DNA from 4 places in the Aliihoeflea sp. PC F10.4 genome. Region 3 is predicted to be linked to each of the others. Evidence: riboswitches for the same ligand, from Rfam matches in the RefSeq annotation. Region 3 holds a riboswitch; each other region holds the start of a gene.
What was found. Region 3 has a riboswitch for cobalamin ahead of ACX82Z_RS20885 (hypothetical protein). Riboswitches for the same ligand answer to the same signal wherever they lie in the genome.

Region 1 (5,293 bases), 3.5 Mb from region 3:
GTGATGCCTTGCGCGGTGGCGCTGGCGGCCGAGCCGTTCAGCCAGCCGAGCCATGAGGCGAAGATAACGGTGAAAATGACGCCCGAGACATATTCGGGCGTCGCCGTCGTGGTGATCGCGGCGACGGAAAGCGTCCGGTCAGTTCGCGTTCCCTCCCGCATACCGGCGAATATGCCCATGATGAGCGCGACCGGCACCATCGTCACCATGACCCAGAACATCAGCTTGCCGGTAGCTGCCAGTCCGGGGAAAAGCCGATTCTCGACATTCGTGCGAAAAGTGGTCGAACAGCCCCACTGGCCCTGCAGGATGCCGGAATAGGATGGCTCCGTCGGCTCCGAACAGAAGGCGAAGCGGCTCACCGCCTGCCCGTTTTCATCGACGGCCGGTTCCTTTTGCACCACGCCGAGCCATTGCCCGTAGCGGATCAGGAACGGTTCGCGATAGCCGTTGCGTTCGAGCCAGCTTTCGATCTGCGCGTCTGGCGTGCGCATGTCGAGCTGGCTGATCGCGAGCCGCCGCAGGTTCGGGTCGAGATTGACGAGAAAAAAGACGACGAGCGTCAGGCAGACCATGGTTATGGCCATGACGCCCAACCGCTTCACGATGAAACCCAGCATGTGCCCCCTGCCGTTCTGGTTGGGGTTTTATAGTTATGTTCCCCGGTACAGTCGGCGAGGGCCGTTGCCGCCCCTCGCCTTCATGTCGCGTATCCGCGCTGTGACGAGATGGCGCGTCAGGCGCTTTCGTCAAGCCAGACCTTGCCGAGATCGATCTCGAAGGTCGGGTGCATGCCGTGGTTCTTCACCGCCTCTACGGAGTGGTTGTAGAGCGTGCGCCAGTAGGGCTGGATGATGATGCCCGAATCCTGGATGATCGTCTCGATCCGCTCCATGACCGACTGACGCTCTTCCGAATCGGCGATCGAAAGGGCTTCGGCGATCAGGCCGTCGAGTTCCTCATTGGAGAACGCAGTCTCGTTCCAACTGCCGCCGGTGCGGTAACCGAGCGCGATGACCTGGATGCCGAGCGGGCGCATGTTCCAGTTGGTCGCCGAGAAAGGATACTTGGTCCAGTCGTTCCAGAAGGTCGAACCGGGAAGCACGGTCCGCTTGACGCGGAACCCGGCCTCGCGAAGCTGTGCGGCCACCGCGTCGCACGAGTTGCGGTGCCAGGTCTCGTCGACCGAGATGATCTCGTGCTCGAAATCCATCTGGCCGGCTTCTTCCATCAACTGCTTGGCACGGTCGACGTCGCGCTCATGCGTGGCGATCTGGACGTGGTCGGGCTGGATCGGCGCGACATGGTAGTTGTCGGCCTTTTCGCCCGCACCGTCGATGCCAAGCGCCAGGATAGCGTTGTTGTCGACGCCGAGCTGAACGGCCTTGCGCACGTTCTGGTCGTCGTAAGGTGCGTTGTCGACGTTCATGCGAATGGTCAGCGTGGTCGAGGTCAAAACCTCCGAACGCACGAGACCGAGGCTGTCCATGATGTCGAGATAGTCGGCGGTCGTCTCGTAGTTCGTATGGATTTCGAGCGCTTCGAACGCGTTGACCATCGCCGACGGATCGGTGCCGTAATCGATGAATTCGACGCCGTCGAGATAGGCTTCGCCATCCCACCACGCGCCGTTTTCGCGCCGCTTGAACTCGATACGATCACCGACCGAATAGGAAACGAGTTCGAACGGACCGGTGCCGATCGGATTGGCGACCCAGTCCGCGCCCGTCTCGTCGAAGGTGGGGTGAACGACCAGCGCAGGATAATCCGAGAAGCCCGGAATGATCGAAACGTCCGGCTCCGACAGGATCAGCTTGACCGTGTAATCGTCGACGCGTTCGATCGCGCCTTCGCGCAGCTTGTTGGTGTCGGGGTCGATCATCGAGGCGACGCGGGTCGCCATCGAGTTGCCTTCAGCAGTGCCGTCGGCCCAGCGCGTCAGATTGTAGATGACGTCGTCTGCGTTGAATTCATCGCCGTTTGTCCACGTCACGCCCTGCCGCACGTTGAGAACGTACTCGGTGGCGTCGTCGTTGGCTTCCCAGCTTTCGAGAAGCTTGCCTTCGAAGGTGAACTCGCGCGTGTACTTGACGAGCGGCTCGAGCGACTGGCGCATGCCGTTGGAGATTTCGGACCAGTCGGCCGTGCGCGGGTCCTTGTTTGCCTTGACGAACATGGCCACGCGCAGGACGCCGCCTGTCACCGGCTCGCCAAGCGCTTCATCCTGCGCCAGCGCCTTCGAAGGTGCGGCGAGGCCGATCATCGAATAGGCAAGCGCGGTCGAGGCCCCGAAGACGGACGCGATGGCGAGGAATTCGCGTCGGTCGACGCGTCCGGCCTTCACATCCTCTGCCATCTTCTCGACGTGTTCGGGAACGCGGTTCCCGCTACTTCTGAAGAAACTCATGCCACCGATCTCCCGTTTGTTCCTGATGTTCCCTACCATCCCGTATCGGTGGGCGAATGTCAAAAACCCCGCCAGATCAGGATGTTCGACTATAATTTGATACCAGGCCGGCCGTTCCGTTGGCGTAAAAGCGACATCGAACACCCCGTTTTGGCATCTTTTGCGACCAAATATGACGCAGTGTAATCCCGAACGGCCGTTGCTGCCAGGCAACATCGCGTGACGTCCGGTCGGCCCCGCCAATGACGTGATTGACCGTCACTCCCAGTGCTTGCTACGTAATTTTCAGCTTGAGGTGCCGGTGCGAGCAACGCCGGCTAAGAGGGAATGCGGAAGGACGATTTGTCCGAGCCGCGGCTGCCCCCGCAACTGTAAGCGCAGAGGACATTCGAAAACCACTGGGCGGTGCCCGGGAAGGTGAATGATCCGCTGAAGCGCGAGCCAGGAAACCTGCCTTGAGCGTCACCTTTGCCGGATGCGGGGAGCGTCCGGGGCTGTGGTTTCGCAGTGGTGACATATGTCATCGCTGGCGAAGCCGGATCGGGGCGGTCCGCAGGTTTCTCCAGCATCTTTGAAAAGATGGGTTCCGGCCGCAGGCCGGATATCGGGGGACCGAATGTACGCTTTCAAACTGGGCGCGGCCTGCGCTGCATCTGCAATCGCCATATTGGCAAGCCTGCCCGCGCATGCGCAGTTCACCGAACTGCCGCAGATCGTCATTACGCCGAACCGCGCGCCGACAGAGGCCGAACGCTCCGGCTCGCGGGTCGAGACGGTCACGCGTATGGAGATGGAAGAGCAGGACCTGCCGCTCGCCGTCGACTATCTGGAGCGCCTGCCAGGCATCTCCGTATCATCACCCGGCGGCCCGGGCGCGGAGGGATCGCTGTCCGTGCGCGGCGCGCCGCGCCGCTACGTCAAGACGCTCTATAACGGTATCGATATCGGCGATCCAACGAGCACGCAGGTTCAGACCTCCTATCAGTATCTCCTCTCTGGTGGCCTCGAGTCCATCGAGGTGCTGAAAGGCTCCCAGTCGACGCTTTATGGTTCGGATGCAATCGCGGGCGTGATCTCGTTTTCGACCCTCGGCGATATCGAGCCCGGCATCTCGCACATCCTCCATGGCGAAGCCGGCTCGCGCGGAACCGTTCGTGGGGGCTACGGCCTGCGTGCAGCCAACGATGCCGGACGTGCCGCAATCAACATCACCGGCTTCCGCACCGACGGCATTTCTGCAGCAGCGGGCGGCAGCGAGCGGGACGGCTATGAGAATGTGACGTTCGACGCGACGGGCGAATATCGCCTGAACGAGGTCGTATCGGTGTTCGGTTCCCTGCTCTACATCGACGCCGACGCTGACTACGATGTAGACCGCTATGTAGATAGCGTCACCGGGGAGATTATTGAGCCACAGGATACCGACGTAAATGTTAACGATAACGAGCAGATCGGAATGCGCGTCGGCTTCAATGCCAATTTCCTCGATGGCCGCTTGAAGAATACGCTTTCGGTCCAGCACTTTGAGGTCGATCGCACAATTGACTCGAATCACCCTGCATTCGGCCCGTTCGATGCTGATTATGTCGGCGAGCGCCGGAAGATAGATTATCAAGGCTCACTCGACGTTAATGAGTGGCTGCTGCTTCAATATGGCGCCGATTACGAGCGGCAAAGAGCGCAAACGGTCGATAGCTACGGCTCCGATACAGACGATTCATTTTCTCTCGCTGGCGTTTGGACACAAGCGGTTCTGGAGCCAACTGAATTATTGAACCTATCAGGCGGTGTGCGATATGATGATCACTCCGAATTTGGTGATAATCTCACATATCGGGCGACAGGATCTTATCGCTTTGGCGAAAGCGGATATCGCCTTCATAGTTCGTTCGGCACCGGCTTTCGCGCACCGAGCCTATACGAATTATTCGGTCCCTTCGTTGGCAACACCGATCTGGAGCCGGAAGAAAGCGTCTCATTCGACGTTGGCTTGGAGTATCGGTTCAATAATAGCCTTGCTGCCGACTTGACCTATTTCATGCTCGACATTGACAACTTGATTCAGTTTGCTGGTGGCAGCTATGCACAGGTTCCCGGCACTTCGCGTCAGCGAGGCGTGGAAGCGTCGCTAGTCTATGAAGCCAATGATTGGCTCTCGCTAGGCGCAGCATACACCTACACACATACGCAGGACGCCAACGGCAACCGCAACTTGCGCGTTCCACGCCACGAAATTGCGCTCACGACGACATACAAGCCCGCCGAGAAATGGGCTATTTCCGGCACAGCCAAAATTGCCGTTGACAGTGAAGACGAAATCATCGTGAGCAGCGTCGCCGGACCATTTGGCTTTTCTGGAGTCAACGGCCGCGTCAAACTCGACGACTACGTCCTCCTAAACGCCAAGGTCTCTTACCAGGCGACCGAATCCACGGAGCTTTACGTGCGCGGCGAAAACCTGCTCGATCAGGACTACCAGACGGTGCGTGGCTTCAATACGCCCGGCATCGGCGTCTTCGCCGGCTTCCGGTCGACCTTCTGATGAAAAGGGCGGCGCGCGGACAATTCATTCTGCGCGCCGCCGCCTTTACCCTCGCGTTGACTGCGCCTGCATTCGCCGCCGACCCGCCGCGCGTCATGTCGATGAATGTGTGCACGGACCAGCTCGTGCTGCTTCTGGCCGATCCCGGTCAGATCGTCTCTTTGTCCGATCTTTCGACGGACCCGACGCTTTCCTTTCTCGATGAAGAGGCAGCGAACTACCCCAAGAATGGCGGACGGGCCGAAGAGGTGTTCCTGTCGAAGCCAGACATCGTCGTCACCGGCACGTTCAGCCTTCACAACACGACGAGCCTGCTTCAGCGCCTCGATTTCCATGTCGAGGAA
Region 2 (5,293 bases), 730 kb from region 3:
ACGCGAAGCGATAAAGCTCGTCGAGCTTCTTGCCTGATGGATTGGCGATATAGAGGTTGAGCGACTGCGCCTGGTCGATCCATTTTTGCCGGCGCGATGCCGCCTCGATCAGCCAGGCCGAATCGATCTCGAACGCGGTCGCGTAGATCGCCTTCAGATCGTCAGGGATTCGGTCGATCTGGCCGATGGACCCGTCGAAATATTTCAGGTCCGACACCATGACCTCGTCCCAAAGGCCACGTTCCTTCAGATCATGGACGAGTTGTGCGTTCACGACGGTGAAATCACCCGACATGTTCGATTTGACGAAAAGGTTCTGGTAGCCCGGCTCGATCGATTGCGAGACGCCGCAAATGTTGGAAATCGTCGCGGTTGGCGCGATCGCCATCGTGTTGGAATTGCGCATGCCGGTGGTCGTCACGCGCTGGCGCAAAGCGGCCCAGTCGAGGGTCGCTTCTCCATCCATATCCACGCCGGGGCGCGCGTCCTCGAGCAGCTTGATCGAGTCGATCGGCAGGATGCCCTGCGACCACAGCGAACCGTTGAAGCTTGGATAGCGGCCACGCTCGGCGGCAAGATCGACCGAAGCGGAGATGGCGTGATAGCTGATCGCTTCCATCGAACGGTCGGCGAACTCGACGGCGTCTTTCGACGCATAGGCAATCTTCAGCTTCTGCAACGCGTCCTGAAAACCCATCAGGCCAAGCCCCACCGGACGATGCTTCAAGTTCGAGTTGCGCGCCTCTGGGATGGTGTAGAAATTGATGTCGACAACATTGTCCAGCATGCGCATCGCCGTGCCGACAGTCTTTGCCAACCGGTCGAGGTCGAGACCTTTTGTCGTGACGTGGTTCAAGAGATTGATCGAGCCGAGATTGCACACGGCCACTTCGTCCTTCGACGTATTCAGCGTGATCTCGGTGCAAAGGTTCGACGAGTGCACGACGCCGATATGCCCCTGCGGCGAGCGGATGTTGCACGGGTCCTTGAACGTCACCCACGGATGCCCGGTCTCGAAAACCATGGTCAGCATGCGCCGCCACAGATCGAGCGCACGCACCTTGCGATGAACGCGCAATTCGCCCGCCGCGGCCTTGGCCTCATAAGCCTCATAGGCGGCCTTGAACGGCTTGCCGTAAAGGTCATGCAGGTCCGGCGTCTCATCCGGTGAAAACAGCGTCCATTCGCCGTTCGCCTCGACACGCTCCATGAACAGGTCCGGCACCCAGTTCGCCGTGTTCATGTCATGCGTGCGGCGGCGGTCGTCGCCCGTGTTCTTGCGAAGGTCGAGGAATTCCTCGATGTCGACGTGCCACGTCTCCAGATAGGCGCAGACCGCACCCTTGCGCTTGCCGCCCTGATTGACCGCAATGGCCGTGTCGTTGGCGACTTTAAGGAACGGCACCACGCCCTGGCTTTCGCCATTGGTGCCCTTGATATGCGCACCGAGGCCGCGAACGGGCGTCCAGTCGTTTCCAAGCCCGCCGGAATATTTAGCCAGCAAGGCGTTGTCCTTCACGCCCTTGAAGATGGCGTCGAGGTCGTCGCCGATGGTGGTCAGGAAGCAAGAGGAAAGCTGCGGCCGCGTCGTGCCGGAATTGAACAGCGTCGGCGTCGAAGCCATGAAATCGAAGGACGACAGAAGATCGTAGAACTCGATGGCCCGCGCCTCGCGGTCGATTTCGCGGATCGCGAGCCCCATCGCAACGCGCATGAAGAACGCCTGTGGCAGTTCGAAACGCTTGCCCTTTGTGTGCAGGAAATAACGGTCGTAGAGCGTCTGAAGTCCGAGATACTGGAAGTTCTGGTCGCGCTCCGGCTTCAGTGCAGCACCCAGTCGGGCGAGATCGAACCGGCCAAGTTCCGGGTCGATCAGGTCGGCCTTGATGCCGGTACTGATGAAGTCAGGGAAATAGGAAGCGTAGCGCGCACCCATGTCGGCCTGTGTCGCCTGTTCGCTTCGGCCCGACACGAAGGTCAGCGCTTCGCGGCGCAGCTTGTCCATGAGAAGGCGCGCCGAGACGAACGCGTAGTTCGGCTCCTGCTCGACCAGTGTGCGCGCGGCAAGGATCGGGGCGAGCGACAATTCGTCGAGGGTGATGCCGTCATAAAGATTGCGCTTCGTCTCGGCGAGGATCGGCACGGACGACACCGCATCAAGCCCGTCACATGCCTCTTCCACGATGCGGGCAAGGCGCGCCTCGTCGAGCGGCAGCAGCGCGCCGTCCTCTCCCTTCACGTTCAGCGAGGATGCCGCCGACTGCACGGCGGCAGGTGCTTCGGCTTCGCGTTCGCGTGCACGCTCGGCGCGGTAGAGCACATAGGCGCGAGCGACCTTGTGATGTCCCTCGCGCATCAGGGCGAGTTCGACCTGGTCCTGCACATCTTCGATATGGAAGGTGCGCCCCTCCCCGACACGCCGCGTCAGCGCGGAAACGACTCCGTCCGTCAGTTCCTCGACGATGTCGTGGACGCGGCGCGAGCCTGCTGCCGTCGAGCCCTCGACAGCGAGAAACGCCTTGGTCAAAGCGATTGTGATCTTGGACGCATCGAACGGCGTGACGCCGCCATTGCGTCGGATCAGGCGATAGCCGGGCTCGGCCGGCGCCTTCGTGGCCGCTTCGACCGGAAGTTCGATCGGATGGTTTCCGTTTGATTGAAGTGCACTGGTCGCCGGCATCTTGTCCCCGTGGCGCTGTGGACGGGGATGAAGAAGCAACGCGCAAATTCACTGGCCGAATGACGACCATGAGCCATGCGCACCGCCGGAGCACCCCGCCCGGGTTCGTTCACATCGTCAAGGCAGGTCTCCTGGCTCGCAGGTCGCGGCTTTTCGTCGGCCTTCCCGGTAAACACCAGTGGCATACTCGACGAAACGCTCTCTGCTTACAGTTGCGGGGGCAGCGCCGGCATTTCACCGACTTCCCTCTTAGCCTCCATCACCGAATCGACTTTGGAAGACCCTGACAACTGCATATTGCGTAGCGACCCCCACACTCGTCAATATCTAGTTTGGATATTCACATCGCAATGATGACGAGTGCATCGGCGTGGTGGGACACACGCTGCGGCCTCGCCAAGATCGATGAGCTGGAAGCATGGAGTATGAATGTCCGAAGGAGCGATTCCCGGTCAGTATTGACAGCGACATTCTCAAGCTTAACACTTGATCATTATTTTTATGCCAAAATGCAAAATGGGGATTTCAGCGAATGTTGCTGCAATTCGCTGACAGCCAAAGTTGCGTTCGTCCGCTAAGTTTCTGTTAAGCGTAATTGATTTTGACGACATGCGCTTGGCGCGTTCGATTGTAAAGTAACGCGCCGGAGCAAGGGCGAGGGAAATGGGCAAGGGCCTGATCGAGATAGTCAGGGCGAGAATGGCGTCGCATCCGGGCGGGTTTTCCCGTACCGGCATATCCGTCATGGGCCTTCGCGTCGGCGCTGCTGCCCTTGCTTTCGTCGCCCAGATCGCCGCCGCGCGGCTCGTCGGAGCCGAAGCGTTCGGGTCCTATGCTTTGGTTCTGGTCTGGCTTTTTCTTCTCGGGCATGGCGCGACGGTCGGCACCAACCAGCTCGTCTGTCGGTTCGTTTCCGAATACCGGGCAAAGGGCGACGCCGGCGCGGCGCTTGGCCTTCTCCATTTCGCTCTCGCGCTGGCGCTCGGCGTTTCGCTGATTGTGACGCTCGTTGCGCTGGCAATCATCCATTTCGGCCCGACTGGGCTTTCGCCGCAAATGGTCACGCTGGCGACGCTCGCCTTTCTCGTTATCCCGCTTCTGGTGCTTCAGGAGTTTCTCGAGGCGATCGCGCGCGGACTCGACAAGCCGCTTCTGGGCATCGGGCCTGCGATGCTCCTGCGGCATCTGGCCATTCTGGCAGGCGTCGGTTTCGTTTTCGCCACGGGCGGTTCGGCCGACGCGGTCACCATCATGAGCTTCACCGTCGGCGGGCTGGCGGCCTCGGTCGCCGTGCAATATCTGCTCCTGCGCGGCGAACTGAAGAAGTTGCTCGCCGGTGCGAGGGCGACCTACAGGATCGGCTGCTGGTTCAAGGTGGCGATGCCGGTGGCCTTGCTGGAAGCCAGCGAAATTCTGTTCCACAATGCCGACATTCTGATCCTCGGCCTGTTCATGCCGCCCGAGATCGTCGCCTTCTATTTCGCCGCGACGCGACTGGCGCAGATACTTTCCTACGTTCCCTATGGGATATCGGCGGCGACCGCGCAGAAATACGCGGCTCTTGCGGCGCAAGGGGAGCGTCACGAGCTCCAGCGTCTAGTCGGGGCCGCTACCACGCTCTCGACCACGCTCGCCATTGCCGGCGCGCTGTTCCTGTGGGTCTTCGCCGGCCCGCTGCTCGCTCTTTTCGGTGACGGATACGACGCGGCCACGTCCGTCGTTCCCGTCCTGTGCCTCGGGATCGTGATGGCCTGTGCGCTTGGCCCCGGCGAGGACATTCTCACCATGACGGGCGGCGAGCGCCTGTGCGCGCTCGGATTCTTCATCGCGCTTTTTGCCAATCTGGCACTCAACTTCACCTTGATCCCGATAATGGGAATGACGGGTGCAGCGATCGCTACCGCCACCGCGCTTGCCCTGCGCGGCATCATTCTCGCCATCTTCGCGCACCGGCAACTGGGCATCGTCCTGCCGGCAGGTTTCAGCAGCATCGCCGCCACGGCCCATCAGGAGGTTCGAACATGAGCGACACGATATATCAATCGTCCTCCTACGCGCGCCGGATCGCTGGCGCCCGGGCCTTGCATACGACGAAAATGCCTTGCCGGGCCGAGGTGATAGACGCCGCAGCGCTGGCTGCGCTGCCGGCCGAGCACTGGAACGCGCTGTCGGCCGATGCGCTGGAGGACAATCCCTTCTTCGCCCGTTCGATGGTCACGTCCGCCATCGAGGCGATGGGTGACGGAAGGGGCATGAAAGCGCTGGTCCTGCGCCCGCGAAACGGGGGCGGGCTGGCGGGCCTTTTGCCGTTCCGTGTCAGAGGTGCCGGGCCTTTGGCCTTCGGCCAGCCGGCAAACAATCTCTACCAGATAGGCGGCACGCCGCTGATCGCACGCGAGCATGCGGAAAGCGCGGTCGCAACGCTCACCCGCCTGATGTCGGAAGGTAAAAAGCTGCCGCGGCATTGGTTGTTTGCGCATATGGCGCTCGATGGACCGTTCATGCAGATGTTCGCCCGGAATGCGAATGGCTTCGGCTTCACGGCGCAGGCTGCAACCAGTTATCGGCGAGCGGTGCTGACAAGGTCGGCTGGAAATTTCAGGACGCATGCCG
Region 3 (5,293 bases):
CGAGCCACGGGTCGGGCTGAAGGTGATCGACCGGGAGGGGAACGATGTTGGCGACGTCGTCGCCTGCCCCGGCGTTCACGGGCAGGCGCAGTCGGCGCGCATCTTCGCCTTCGGCTGCCGCGACGGGATCGTCATCGCGTCACCGGGCTCCGGCGGCGAAGCGCCGGCGCTGAAGCATATACCGACTGCCGATCTCGGCGAGGGCAACGTCTCGACTCTGAAGGGCGGAACGGCGATGAGCTACTTCCTCGGAAATTACGGCCCGTCGGCAATTGTCGTCATCGAGCCGGGCGATGAAACGCAATTCACAAAAATCGACCTGCCGATGCGCCGGGTCGATTTCGCGCTCGATCCCGCACAGCCTCGCAATGCCTATGTGCTCACCGAAGACGGCAGGCTGCATCTCGTCGATGTCGTCTCGGGCAAGATCGAGCAAAGCGTGGCGGTGACGGATGCCTATTCGATGGATGGCCACTGGCGCGATCCGCGCCCGCGTCTGGCTGTTGCGGGCGAGTCGATTGCGATCACCGATCCGCGCGAGGGCATCGTCCGGTTGATCTCGACGCAAACACTGGAGGAAACCGGCACGATCGAAATCGAAGGCGTGCCCTACACGATCGTTGCCGTGGGCGGGTCCGGCGCGACACATGACCACGAATGAGTAAGCGGGCGGCCCGCCTTCACCGGCGGGCCGCCATCTGACCTAGATTACTTTCTGTCTGCCGCGATAGGCATCGGGGATCGCCGCGTCGGTTCCGAAGAAGGCGTGCTTGGACATGTCGGGAGAATAGCGGCTCGCCGGAACGGTTCGGCCGAGCGCCTCTGCGACTGCCCGGATGTGGTGCGGGGCGGCCCCGCAGCAAAGCCCGATATAGTGCACGCCCGCATCATAGGCTTCGCGGGCGAATTCGGCGCATTCGTAACGGTTGCAGGTAAACGGATCGAGCGCCGTCGGGAACGGGCGATCGGCGGGAATGCATGAGCAGGCCCGGTCGGTCAGCGACTGGAAGGTCGGCTCGGCATCCGTCGTGCGATAGGGCACGGGCAGCGCCGCGACGTGGCACGAGACGGCCTCGCGCACTTTGCGGACGACGGGCATCAGCGTCTTCGGGCCGCGTTGGCAGTTGAGGCCGACGACATCGGCGCCGGCCGCTTCGAGCCGCTTGCACGCCTCCACGATGGACGCGCCGTCGAACATCTTTTCCTCGCGGTGGACCGAAAGCGTCACGACAGTGGGCAGGCCGGTCTTCTTCATCACGTCGAGCGCGATCTCGGCTTCGCCCAGCCAGTCGATGGTCTCGGCGATGAGAAAATCGGCCCCTTCCTCGACCGCCCAGCCGATCTGCTCTTCGAACATGGCACGCACCGCGTTGTGCGTCGAAGCGTCTGCGGCCTCATAGGCGTTGGTGTTGCAGATATTGCCGGCCATCAGGCAGCCGTTGCGGTCGGCGACATCCTTGGCAATACGAAGCGCCTGACGATTGATCGTCTCAAGACTGTCCTCGCGACCGATCACCTTCAGCTTCTGGCGATGAGCGTAATAGGTGAAGGCTTCGACGACGTCGCTGCCGGCATGAACGAAGTCCTCGTGCAGGCGCGTGACCGCCTCGGGGTGCTCCAGCACTACTTCGGGAACGAAAGGCCCAGCTTGGAGATAGCCGCGCCGTTCGAGTTCAAACAGATAGCCTTCCGCGCAGATGACAGGACCGGCAGCAAGCCGTTCGAGCAATCCCTGCTTGTGCGGGGCGGGTTCGGTTCTTGTAGCCATGAGTAAATCTCCGATCGATCAGTTGAGGATGGGACGGGGCGGCTCGCCGGCCGCCGCAGCGAAAAGCTCGCGAAGGCGCGTAGCGTCCGGATGGTTCGTTGCGCGGGTGTCGATCATGTCGATCTGCCTTTGAGCGGCAGCGTCGACAGGCGTGCCCGCCGGCAGCGACAGGAGCCATTGCAGGAAGACGGTTTCGGGCGTGACGTGTCCCGCTCCCTGTGATCGGCGTGGATGAATTCTGGTATCGATGCGCGGGAAGTCGTCGTCCATGCCGTTGCCTCATTCGAGGACCAAACCGGCGGAAGACGGAAGGGTGACGACCGGCAGGCGAGAGGCCGCACGGTCGCGTGTCTCTTCCGATCGCCCACCGCGATCAGTCGGTTTCATTTGATCAAGGCTGGTTTCCGGGCTTCGAAGCCGTCTCATCGAGAGACCTTTCCGACGCCTTCCCGGGTCTTCGACCCAGTGGCTTTCGTCGGAAAACGAGTTTCGTTACCGTTGCGGGGGCAGCGCCGGCATCAAACCGGCTTCCCAATTATCCCTTCGACCTTGCGGGCCAAGGGCACCTCGAACGCCGACAAATGAGCATGGATGGCGGGCGGAGGAAAGCGATAAAATCGGGCGCGGTCATTGCGCCCGAGAGGCGGGCGGCTTTTCTTTTCGGTGCGATGGACTAGCATTCGTCGATGCAACCGGAGAACCTGCCGCATGCCCGCAAAGAAGACCAGTTACGGCCGCGAGAAGGTCAAACCGATCGAGATCGACTTCGACGGGCGCAAGCGCTCGTTCGATATCGAAAATCCGAAGCTGCCCGACTGGATCGCGTCTGACGCGCTCGGCTCGGGCGACTACCCCTATTCCGAAAAGATGGTTCGGAAGGCTTACAAAGCCGAACTGGAAGCGCTTCAGGAAGAACTCGTGAAGCTGCAATACTGGATGCAGACCAAAGGCGAGCGGGTGATCGCGCTGTTCGAAGGGCGCGACGCGGCCGGCAAGGGCGGCACGATCTTTGTCTTGCGCCAGTACATGAACCCGCGCTCGTCCCGTAACGTGGCTTTGCCGAAGCCGACCGAGACGGAGTGCGGGCAATGGTACTTCCAGCGCTATGTCGAGCATTTCCCCACCAGCGGCGAGTTCGTTAGCTTCGACCGCTCCTGGTACAATCGCGGCGTGGTCGAGCCCGTGATGGGGTTCTGTACGCCGAAGCAGCATGAGACCTTTCTCGGCGACGCGCCCGATTTCGAGCGGATGATCGTCGATGAGGGGATTCATCTTTTCAAGTTCTGGCTGAATATCGGCCGCGAGATGCAGCTCAAGCGCTTCCATGACCGCGTGCATGATCCGCTCAAGACGTGGAAATTTTCGCCGATCGACGTTCAGGGCATGAGCAAATGGGACGAATACACCAAAGCGCGCAGCCAGATGATCGAGCGGACGCATACGGCACATGCGCCTTGGACGATCGTGCGCGCGAACGACAAGAGACGCGCGCGGATTTCGGTGATGCGCCATATTCTCGGGCGTTTCGACTATGACGGCAGGGACGAAAACGTGGTTGCCGAACCCGACCCGCTGATCCTCGGTCAGGGACAGGATTTCCTGACGGATCGGTGACGCTTTCGCGTCGTCAGCCGTCCGTGCAGGCGAACGGAAGAAAGGTGCTGGCCGTGCCGGCATTCATCGCGGCGATCGTCAATATGTTGGCGATGTCGAGATCGGCCTGCGTGCGTGGACACACGGCCACGCGCTCGACGCATCCTTGCGCGATGAAGGCTTCGTTCTCGTCGATAAAGGACTGGCTGAGGTTATCTGCGTCGCTGGCCGACGCGTCCTCGAACGCCTCGGTATAAACCTCACATTTGGTGATCTGCCATTCGGAAAGGGCAGGCTCCTGGGCAAGCGCGGGAGCCGCAAGGAACAAGCTCGCGGCGAGTGCGGTCAGCACGCGCATGCCTATCGAGGGTGATCCGGGGGACATGATCGATTTTCCGAAGCCTGCGGCACCGAACGCGTAAGGCAGTTCGGCCCGCCTGCTTTCAGGGAGTGGTGGCTCAGGCCATGCCGAGCGCGTTCATGTAGAGATCGAGGATCGCTTCGGCTTCCTGGCGCTCCGACGCATCCTGCTTGCGGATGCGGATCAACTGGCGGATCGCGCCGGTATCGAAGCCTGTGCCTTTGGCTTCGGCGTAGACTTCCTTGATGTCGTCCGCGAGCGCCTTCTTTTCTTCTTCGAGGCGCTCGATGCGTTCGATAAAGGAGCGCAACTGTCCTGCTGCGACTTCGTGCGTGCTGTCCGAAACTTCGTCTGCCATCGTCAAATTCCGTTCAATCGTATGATGCCTTATGGGATGGACGCGGCTGGCGCGACCTGAAACAGGCGGGTATTTCCGGTGCGGCCGCGACTCGCGACGACGCCCCGGAAAAGGATCGGCGCTTGGTTGCCCCAGCCGGGCAGGCCGGTCAATGGTCTTTTGGACGAGACGCTTCGAAAGCGGCCTTTTGTGACGTGCTTGCGTCCGTCTGGTGCTTCGCCTGCCACTCGGCATAGGGCATGCCGTAGACGATCTCGCGCGACTGGTCCTTGGTCATCGCGATGCCGTCCGCTTCGGCGGCTTCGCGATACCAGTTGGACAGGCAGTTGCGGCAAAAGCCGGCAAGATTCATCAGGTCGATGTTCTGAACGTCGGTACGTTCGCGCAGATGCGCCACCAGTCGGCGGAACGCGGCGGCTTCAAGCGCCTGTTTCTGCGCGTCGTCGAGGTCGGTCATGATTTCCTCCATCAGTTCAAAATGGACCGGTGCGCGAGCCGAATTGTTTCGCGACATGAATGTCGGGGCGCGCATTGATCGCTTCAAGGATTGGCGCGAGGCGATCGGTCCATTCTGCGACGCCTTCGTCGTCTGCGATCAGATCCTGCCGGATTTCGATCAGGAGATGCGCATAGCCGTTGACGATGGCGTGGCGGAACATGGTGTCGCCACGCAGCGCACCGTCATAAGGTTCGTTGTCGCCGACCGTCAGCGCCGGATCGGCGCGCAGCGCTTCCAGCATCGGCTCGACGGCGCGCGGGTCCGAATCCCACAAAATGCCGATCTCCCACGGACGAGGACGGCCCTGCATCGTGGGAGTGAACGAATGGACCGAAACGATGAAGGGCGTGCCTTCGCCCGCCGCCGCGACGGAGGCGATCATCGCCGCGACCTCGTCGTGATAGGGCCGGTAGAACCGGCTCAGCCGTGTCTCTCTTTCGTCCGGGCTCATCGGATAGTTCGCCGGAACGATCGTGCCGTCGTAAAGCTGGCGGATCAGCGTCGGATCGTCCTCGCCCCGGTTCGGGTCGATCAGGAGCCGCGACCATGTCGCCATAACGGCCGGAGCTGAAAGCTTTGCGGCCAGAGCGCGCGTCATCGCCTCGACGCCAATGTCATAGGCGATGTGGCGGGTGAATTCGTCTGCCGGCAGGCCAAGGTCGCCATATTCGTCCGGCAGCGCGTTGCGCGCATGGTCCGCGACAAGCACCATGC
Region 4 (5,293 bases), 1.9 Mb from region 3:
CGCGATCCCCTCGGCCACCAATTTTGTCGCGATCGATTGTGGTGAAGATGGTGCCTTCGCACTGAAAGTCATGCAGGAACTGATCGCTCGCGACGTGTTCGTGCGCAAGCCGATGGCTCCGGTTCTCGACCGCTGCATCCGCGTTTCGGTCGGCCCGGCCGCCGAGATCGATCTGTTCGAGGCCGAGCTTCCGAAAGCGCTTGCCGCCGCGCGCGGTTAGGCTTCGACCGTCACCGGCCCGAGCGGGCGCGAGCAGCATGCGAGGATATAGCCTTCCTCGATCTCGTGATCGAGGATGCCGCCATTGTGGCTCATCTCGACTTCGCCCGAAAGCTTCATCGTCTTGCATGTTCCGCAAAGACCGAACTCGCAAGCGGCCGGAATACGCACACCCGCCGCGCGCGCGGTTTGCAGGATGGTCTGGTCGGGCAGGCACATCGCCTCGACGTCGGACGAGGCAAAACGCACCGGCTGTGCGTCGGCCGGCGGTTCGGCGTTGACGATTTCCTCGAACGGCGCCTGAACGCGCTCGATCGTCGGCGCGCCGAAGCTTTCCTGATGATAATGCGCCATGTCGAAGCCTTCGGCTTCAAGGATCTGGCGCACTGCGCGCATGAATGGGTCCGGCCCGCAACAGAATATCTCCCGCTCGGCGAAGTCCGGCGCAAGGAGTTTCAGCCGCGTGCCGTCGATGCGCCCGACATGGCCGAAGCCGCCCTCGCGCCGCGCGCGTTCTTCCAGAAGAAAGTCGAGCGACAGGCCGTGCATGTAGTTGCCGACGAGTTCCAGTTCGCGGCGGAAGATCAAATCTTCGTAGCGACGCGAGCAGTTAATAAAGGCGACATCCGTTTGCGGCGCGAAATCGTTGAGCCACAAAAGCATCGACATCATCGGCGTGATGCCGGAACCGGCCGACAGGAAAAGATATTTGGCGGCAGGATGGTTATGCAGCGAAAAATCGCCCGACGGCCCGAAGGCCCTTACATGGTCGCCGGGCTTCAGATTGTCGAACATCCAGCGCGTGCCGATCGAATCGGCCTGCGCCTTTACCGTCACGGCGATGGAGAATGGGCGCGACGGGCTCGACGAGAGCGTATAGGTGCGCATCAGTGGTTCCGGCTCCGCCGGCAGTTCCAGCGTGATGAACTGGCCGGGCTGGTAGCGGAACCATGTCTGGCTATCCGAACGGAATGCGAAGCTCTTCACGTCCGGCGCTTCGTCCACGACGCGCAGGCATTCGAGCACCTGAAGGCGGTCGTCCCACGGCGCCATCTCGTCCAGATATTTGTAAAGGGACGTCGCGTTCATTTCGTTCTCCTCAGGCCACCGAGCGCAGCGCCGGCTTGGCGTCACCCGTCAGGCGGTCTTCGGCGAAATTGCTGTACCATTCGACGAACTGCATGACGCCGCCCTCGTGTTCCTCGGAATAGGGGCCGGGTCGATATGCGGGCGAGGTGATGCCGAACGCGTTTTCCTCGACGATCCGCCGATCCTGGTCGTTCGTCTCCGTCCACACATGGGTGAGTTCGGCAAGGTCGTAATCCACGCCCTCGACGGCATCCTTGTGAACGAGCCATTTGGTCGTCACCGCCGTTTCCGTGGCGCTGATGGGCAAGACGCGGAAGGTGACTGCATGGTCACCGAGAACATGGTTCCAGGTCGTCGGGTAGTGATAGAGAAGAAGCGCGCCGATGCGGTCCGTCGAAACGGAATCGGACAGGTTCTTCTTCACCGCGCGCTTGCCGCTCATCGTATAGCTGACCGCGTCTCGTACGAGCGGTACGCGCGTGACGCGATATTGTCCGTCTTCTGAAATCTCGAACGTGCTCGGCAATCCGGCCGCCTCGCACCGGTCCCAGTGTTCAACGATCTCAGGGTCGCTTTTCGACCCTTGAACGCCAACAGCGGTCGGCGCTTCGGGAAAGGTCTTGCATAGCTCGGGATGGTTGCCCGCGCAGTGATAGCACTCGCGATTGTTTTCCCAGACGAGCTTCCAGTTGCCCTTCTCGATGATGGTCGATTCGAACGCGACCTTCGTTTCGGTCAGACGATGCGGGGCGAGATAGGGCTCGAGCTTTGCCCGAACCGGCGCGAAGTCCGCCGGTTCGTCGGCAAGGCAGATGAAGAGGTAGCCGGCGACGCCCTCGCAGGCGATCGGCTTCAGGCCGAATTGCGAAGCGTCGAATTCCGCCCCCATCTGCCGCGCGAATACGAGACGGCCGTCAAGGTCGTACGTCCACTGATGGTAGGGGCAGACAAGCTTTGCGGCCGTTCCCTTGGCAGCAGTGCACACGCGCGAGCCGCGATGGCGGCACGTGTTGTGGAACGCGCGGATCGAACCTTTTGCGTCACGCACGACGACGACCGGATATTCACCGACCTGAACCGTCATGTAGCTGCCTGGCTTGGGCAGTTCGCAATCATGGCCGATGAACAGCCAGTCCCGATACCAGATCAGCTCCATGTCGAGCTTGAAGAAATCGGGGTCCGTATAGAAGGCGCGGTCGAGGCTATAGCCCGGCTGCCTTGCCTTTAGTCTTTCGAGCATTTCCTTGCGCGTATCCATGTCCTGTCCTGCCTTCAATGCGAAGACTGAACTGGTGGAGATGGCAAAGGAGAACGCGTGGGCGTTTCGCTGCCCACATGCATTCGCCTCTCGATCGCCCACCGCGATCAGTCGGTTTCAAACCTCTTCAGGCTGGTTTCCGGACTCTGGAGCGACCCTTCTGCAAGGCCCGCCGCAACACCTTCCCGGGCTGTTCGCCCAGTGGCTCCCGCTGCGACTTCATCTCCACCACCGTTGCGGGGGCAGCGCCGGCATCCGACCGGCTTCCCAATTCTCCTCGCCCGAAGTGATCGGACGCGGCACCTGAATGGCACGACTTAATCATCCGGCGCGTGATTCCAGTCGCATGATTGCGACATCGGATAAGCGTCCGGCGACGCAGTTCATATCAAAATGTCTCTCCGGGCGATTTGGGATGGCGGTGGCTTACGTAAAGACCGAGAGCGGGGACAGAAGCAATACGGCCCAATGCCGTCCCGATTGCCAATATTTGACCGGCAGCGGCGAGCGCTTCGCATCTGTCATTTGTGGACCATGCCCACCATGACTTGCCAGCCGGCAATCCAAATGCCATTAACATCCGGCTAAATATATGTTGGCAAATTTTATGACGCCCTAAAGAACGTCTGGATACTTGAAATGATGAAAGCACGCCTGCCTATCTACGCGCTCTTTGCGTTCATGTTAACGACTCGGGATTCTTTCGCCTATATCGATCCCGGAACGGGCAGTGTCGTCACGACTGCGATCATAGGATTCTTTGCGGCCGCGGCCTATACGCTGCGCAGATATTATTATCGGATCACGGATTTCTTCTCCGGGAAAAATGCGGACAAGGAAAAGGCGAAAAGCGCTGAAAAATCCTCAGGGTCGAGATAATGATGGGGAGCGTCGCAAAGGCACGTCCCCCGCTAGAAACCGATTTTGTTGCAGATTCCGGGTCTTTCCGAGACCGTAATAACCGCGTCTACGATAATGGAACGGCAATCGTCCGCGGAATAAGCGAGGACGCCGCCGCGAATTGGGAGTTGCTGTGTCAAGAGCCGTTTTATCAGGCTCTCGTCGACGCCGGAAAAATCATACAAACGGAGCATGCCGAGTCCGCGCTGGTGCGTCCGGGCCAATGGCCAAGGCATCTCAAGCACGCACGTATTCCATTCATCTCATATCCGTATGAATGGTCGTTCGGAATGCTGAAAGATGCTGCACTCCTTACGCTCGACATTCTTGAGAGCGCGCACGAAAGCGGATGGACGCTCAAGGACGCAACCGCCTACAACATTCAGTTTATCGCCGCGAAACCGGTCTTCATCGATATTCCGTCGTTCGTTCCTCATGCTGAAGGCGACCCGTGGGTCGGATACCGCCAGTTCTGCATGCAGTTTCTTTATCCGTTGATGTTTCAAGCTTACAAGGGCATCGATTTCCAGCCCTTCCTAAGGGGTAATATCGAAGGCATCGACCCGCTTGTCGCCAACAAGGTTATCGGCAATCTGGCGATATTCAAGAAAGGCGTTCTTTCGCACGTAAAGCTACATGCGAGCATGCAGGAACGGTCTTTTCGGGCGCAACTTTCCGAAGCGCAGCGCCTGACCGAAGATGCCAATCAGGTCCCGACAGAACATAAGAAGCTCCACCATTCGAAGGCGATGGTGGTTGGTACGCTTCAGGGTCTGCGTCGGACGATAAACGCTCTTTCATCGGGGGAAGAGCCGACCACCTGGAGTGCTTACGACACCACCCATAGCTATAGCGACTCATCCTTCGACGTGAAGCGGGATTTCGTAAGTCGGGTGTCGGCAAAAAAACACCGCCAACTGGTGTGGGATCTGGGATGCAATACTGGCACTTTTTCGAGAATTTGCTCCGACAATGCAGACTATGTCGTTGCGGTGGACGGCGACGTAAAGGCGATAGACCACCTGTACTATGGTCTTAAAAGCGCGGCCGCCGGAAACATACTCCCGCTGACGCTCAACTTGGCGAACCCGTCACCAGGACAGGGGTGGCTGAGCGGTGAAAGAAAGGCATTTGTAAATCGCGGAAAGCCGGACCTGATACTCTGTCTTGCGCTCATTCATCACATCGTCATCTCGGCGAACATTCCGCTGGCGGAGTTTCTTCAATGGCTGAGAAGCTTCAATAGCGAGATCGTGATCGAATTTGTCAGCGTCGAGGACGCCATGTCGAAGATGCTTTTGAGAGGGCGCGTCAATCAGTACGGGGAAATGACGGAAGCAGAATTCGAAACGATTGCTTCATCGATTTTCACGATTGAATCGTCCCAATCTCTAAAGGGAAGTCATCGCAAGCTGTATCATTTGACCCCGCAGTGAAATTTGCGTTCGCGGAGAGGGTAGCGGGGGCGAATGGAAATACTAGCTTTTATTTCGCAGCCTATCATCTATGGCATGCAAATTATCTTGGATGCTGTTCATCAAGCAACTGGTAGCTTCGGCCTCGCCATTATAAGCCTGAGCGTTGCGGCACGTTTGATCACGTGGCCGATCGCTCGTGCCGCAAGGAAAGCTCAAGCCAGAGAAAAACAAAAACAGGACGAAATGGCTGTCGATTTGGCGGACGCCAAATCGAGCTTGTCCGGCCGAGCGCGATTTGAAGCTATCGAGGCTATATATACCAGACACGGTTATCACCCGATACAGTCGCTCTCCGGCCTGGCCCCACTGGCGCTCCAAATTCCGTTTCTACTAAGTGCCTTTATTCTTC

Region 1: another riboswitch for cobalamin. It lies ahead of ACX82Z_RS03210 (TonB-dependent receptor plug domain-containing protein); the one in region 3 lies ahead of ACX82Z_RS20885 (hypothetical protein).
Region 2: another riboswitch for cobalamin. It lies ahead of ACX82Z_RS17210 (ribonucleoside-diphosphate reductase subunit alpha); the one in region 3 lies ahead of ACX82Z_RS20885 (hypothetical protein).
Region 4: another riboswitch for cobalamin. It lies ahead of ACX82Z_RS11535 (aromatic ring-hydroxylating oxygenase subunit alpha); the one in region 3 lies ahead of ACX82Z_RS20885 (hypothetical protein).

The regions. Positions count from the first base shown of each region.
Region 1 covers NZ_JBTSWH010000001.1:656,463-661,755, reverse strand. Annotated here, with positions in the region: gene ACX82Z_RS03220 (ABC transporter permease) at 1-620, opposite strand, end outside; gene ACX82Z_RS03215 (ABC transporter substrate-binding protein) at 737-2,407, opposite strand; cobalamin riboswitch at 2,684-2,879, shown strand; gene ACX82Z_RS03210 (TonB-dependent receptor plug domain-containing protein) at 3,024-4,949, shown strand; gene ACX82Z_RS03205 (ABC transporter substrate-binding protein) at 4,949-5,293, shown strand, end outside.
Region 2 covers NZ_JBTSWH010000001.1:3,417,340-3,422,632, forward strand. Annotated here, with positions in the region: gene ACX82Z_RS17210 (ribonucleoside-diphosphate reductase subunit alpha) at 1-2,680, opposite strand, end outside; cobalamin riboswitch at 2,785-2,981, opposite strand; gene ACX82Z_RS17215 (lipopolysaccharide biosynthesis protein) at 3,344-4,705, shown strand; gene ACX82Z_RS17220 (GNAT family N-acetyltransferase) at 4,702-5,293, shown strand, end outside.
Region 3 covers NZ_JBTSWH010000001.1:4,148,343-4,153,635, forward strand. Annotated here, with positions in the region: gene ACX82Z_RS20875 (hypothetical protein) at 1-661, shown strand, start outside; gene ACX82Z_RS20880 (homocysteine S-methyltransferase family protein) at 704-1,768, opposite strand; gene ACX82Z_RS20885 (hypothetical protein) at 1,787-2,038, opposite strand; cobalamin riboswitch at 2,147-2,353, opposite strand; gene ppk2 (polyphosphate kinase 2) at 2,477-3,382, shown strand; gene ACX82Z_RS20895 (hypothetical protein) at 3,396-3,746, opposite strand; gene ACX82Z_RS20900 (DUF2312 domain-containing protein) at 3,820-4,080, opposite strand; gene ACX82Z_RS20905 (DUF1244 domain-containing protein) at 4,229-4,537, opposite strand; gene ACX82Z_RS20910 (N-formylglutamate amidohydrolase) at 4,554-5,293, opposite strand, start outside.
Region 4 covers NZ_JBTSWH010000001.1:2,248,613-2,253,905, reverse strand. Annotated here, with positions in the region: gene ACX82Z_RS11545 (pyridoxal phosphate-dependent aminotransferase) at 1-220, shown strand, start outside; gene ACX82Z_RS11540 (FAD-binding oxidoreductase) at 217-1,308, opposite strand; gene ACX82Z_RS11535 (aromatic ring-hydroxylating oxygenase subunit alpha) at 1,319-2,566, opposite strand; cobalamin riboswitch at 2,680-2,888, opposite strand; gene ACX82Z_RS11530 (hypothetical protein) at 3,206-3,445, shown strand; gene ACX82Z_RS11525 (methyltransferase domain-containing protein) at 3,445-4,902, shown strand; gene ACX82Z_RS11520 (YidC/Oxa1 family membrane protein insertase) at 4,936-5,293, shown strand, end outside.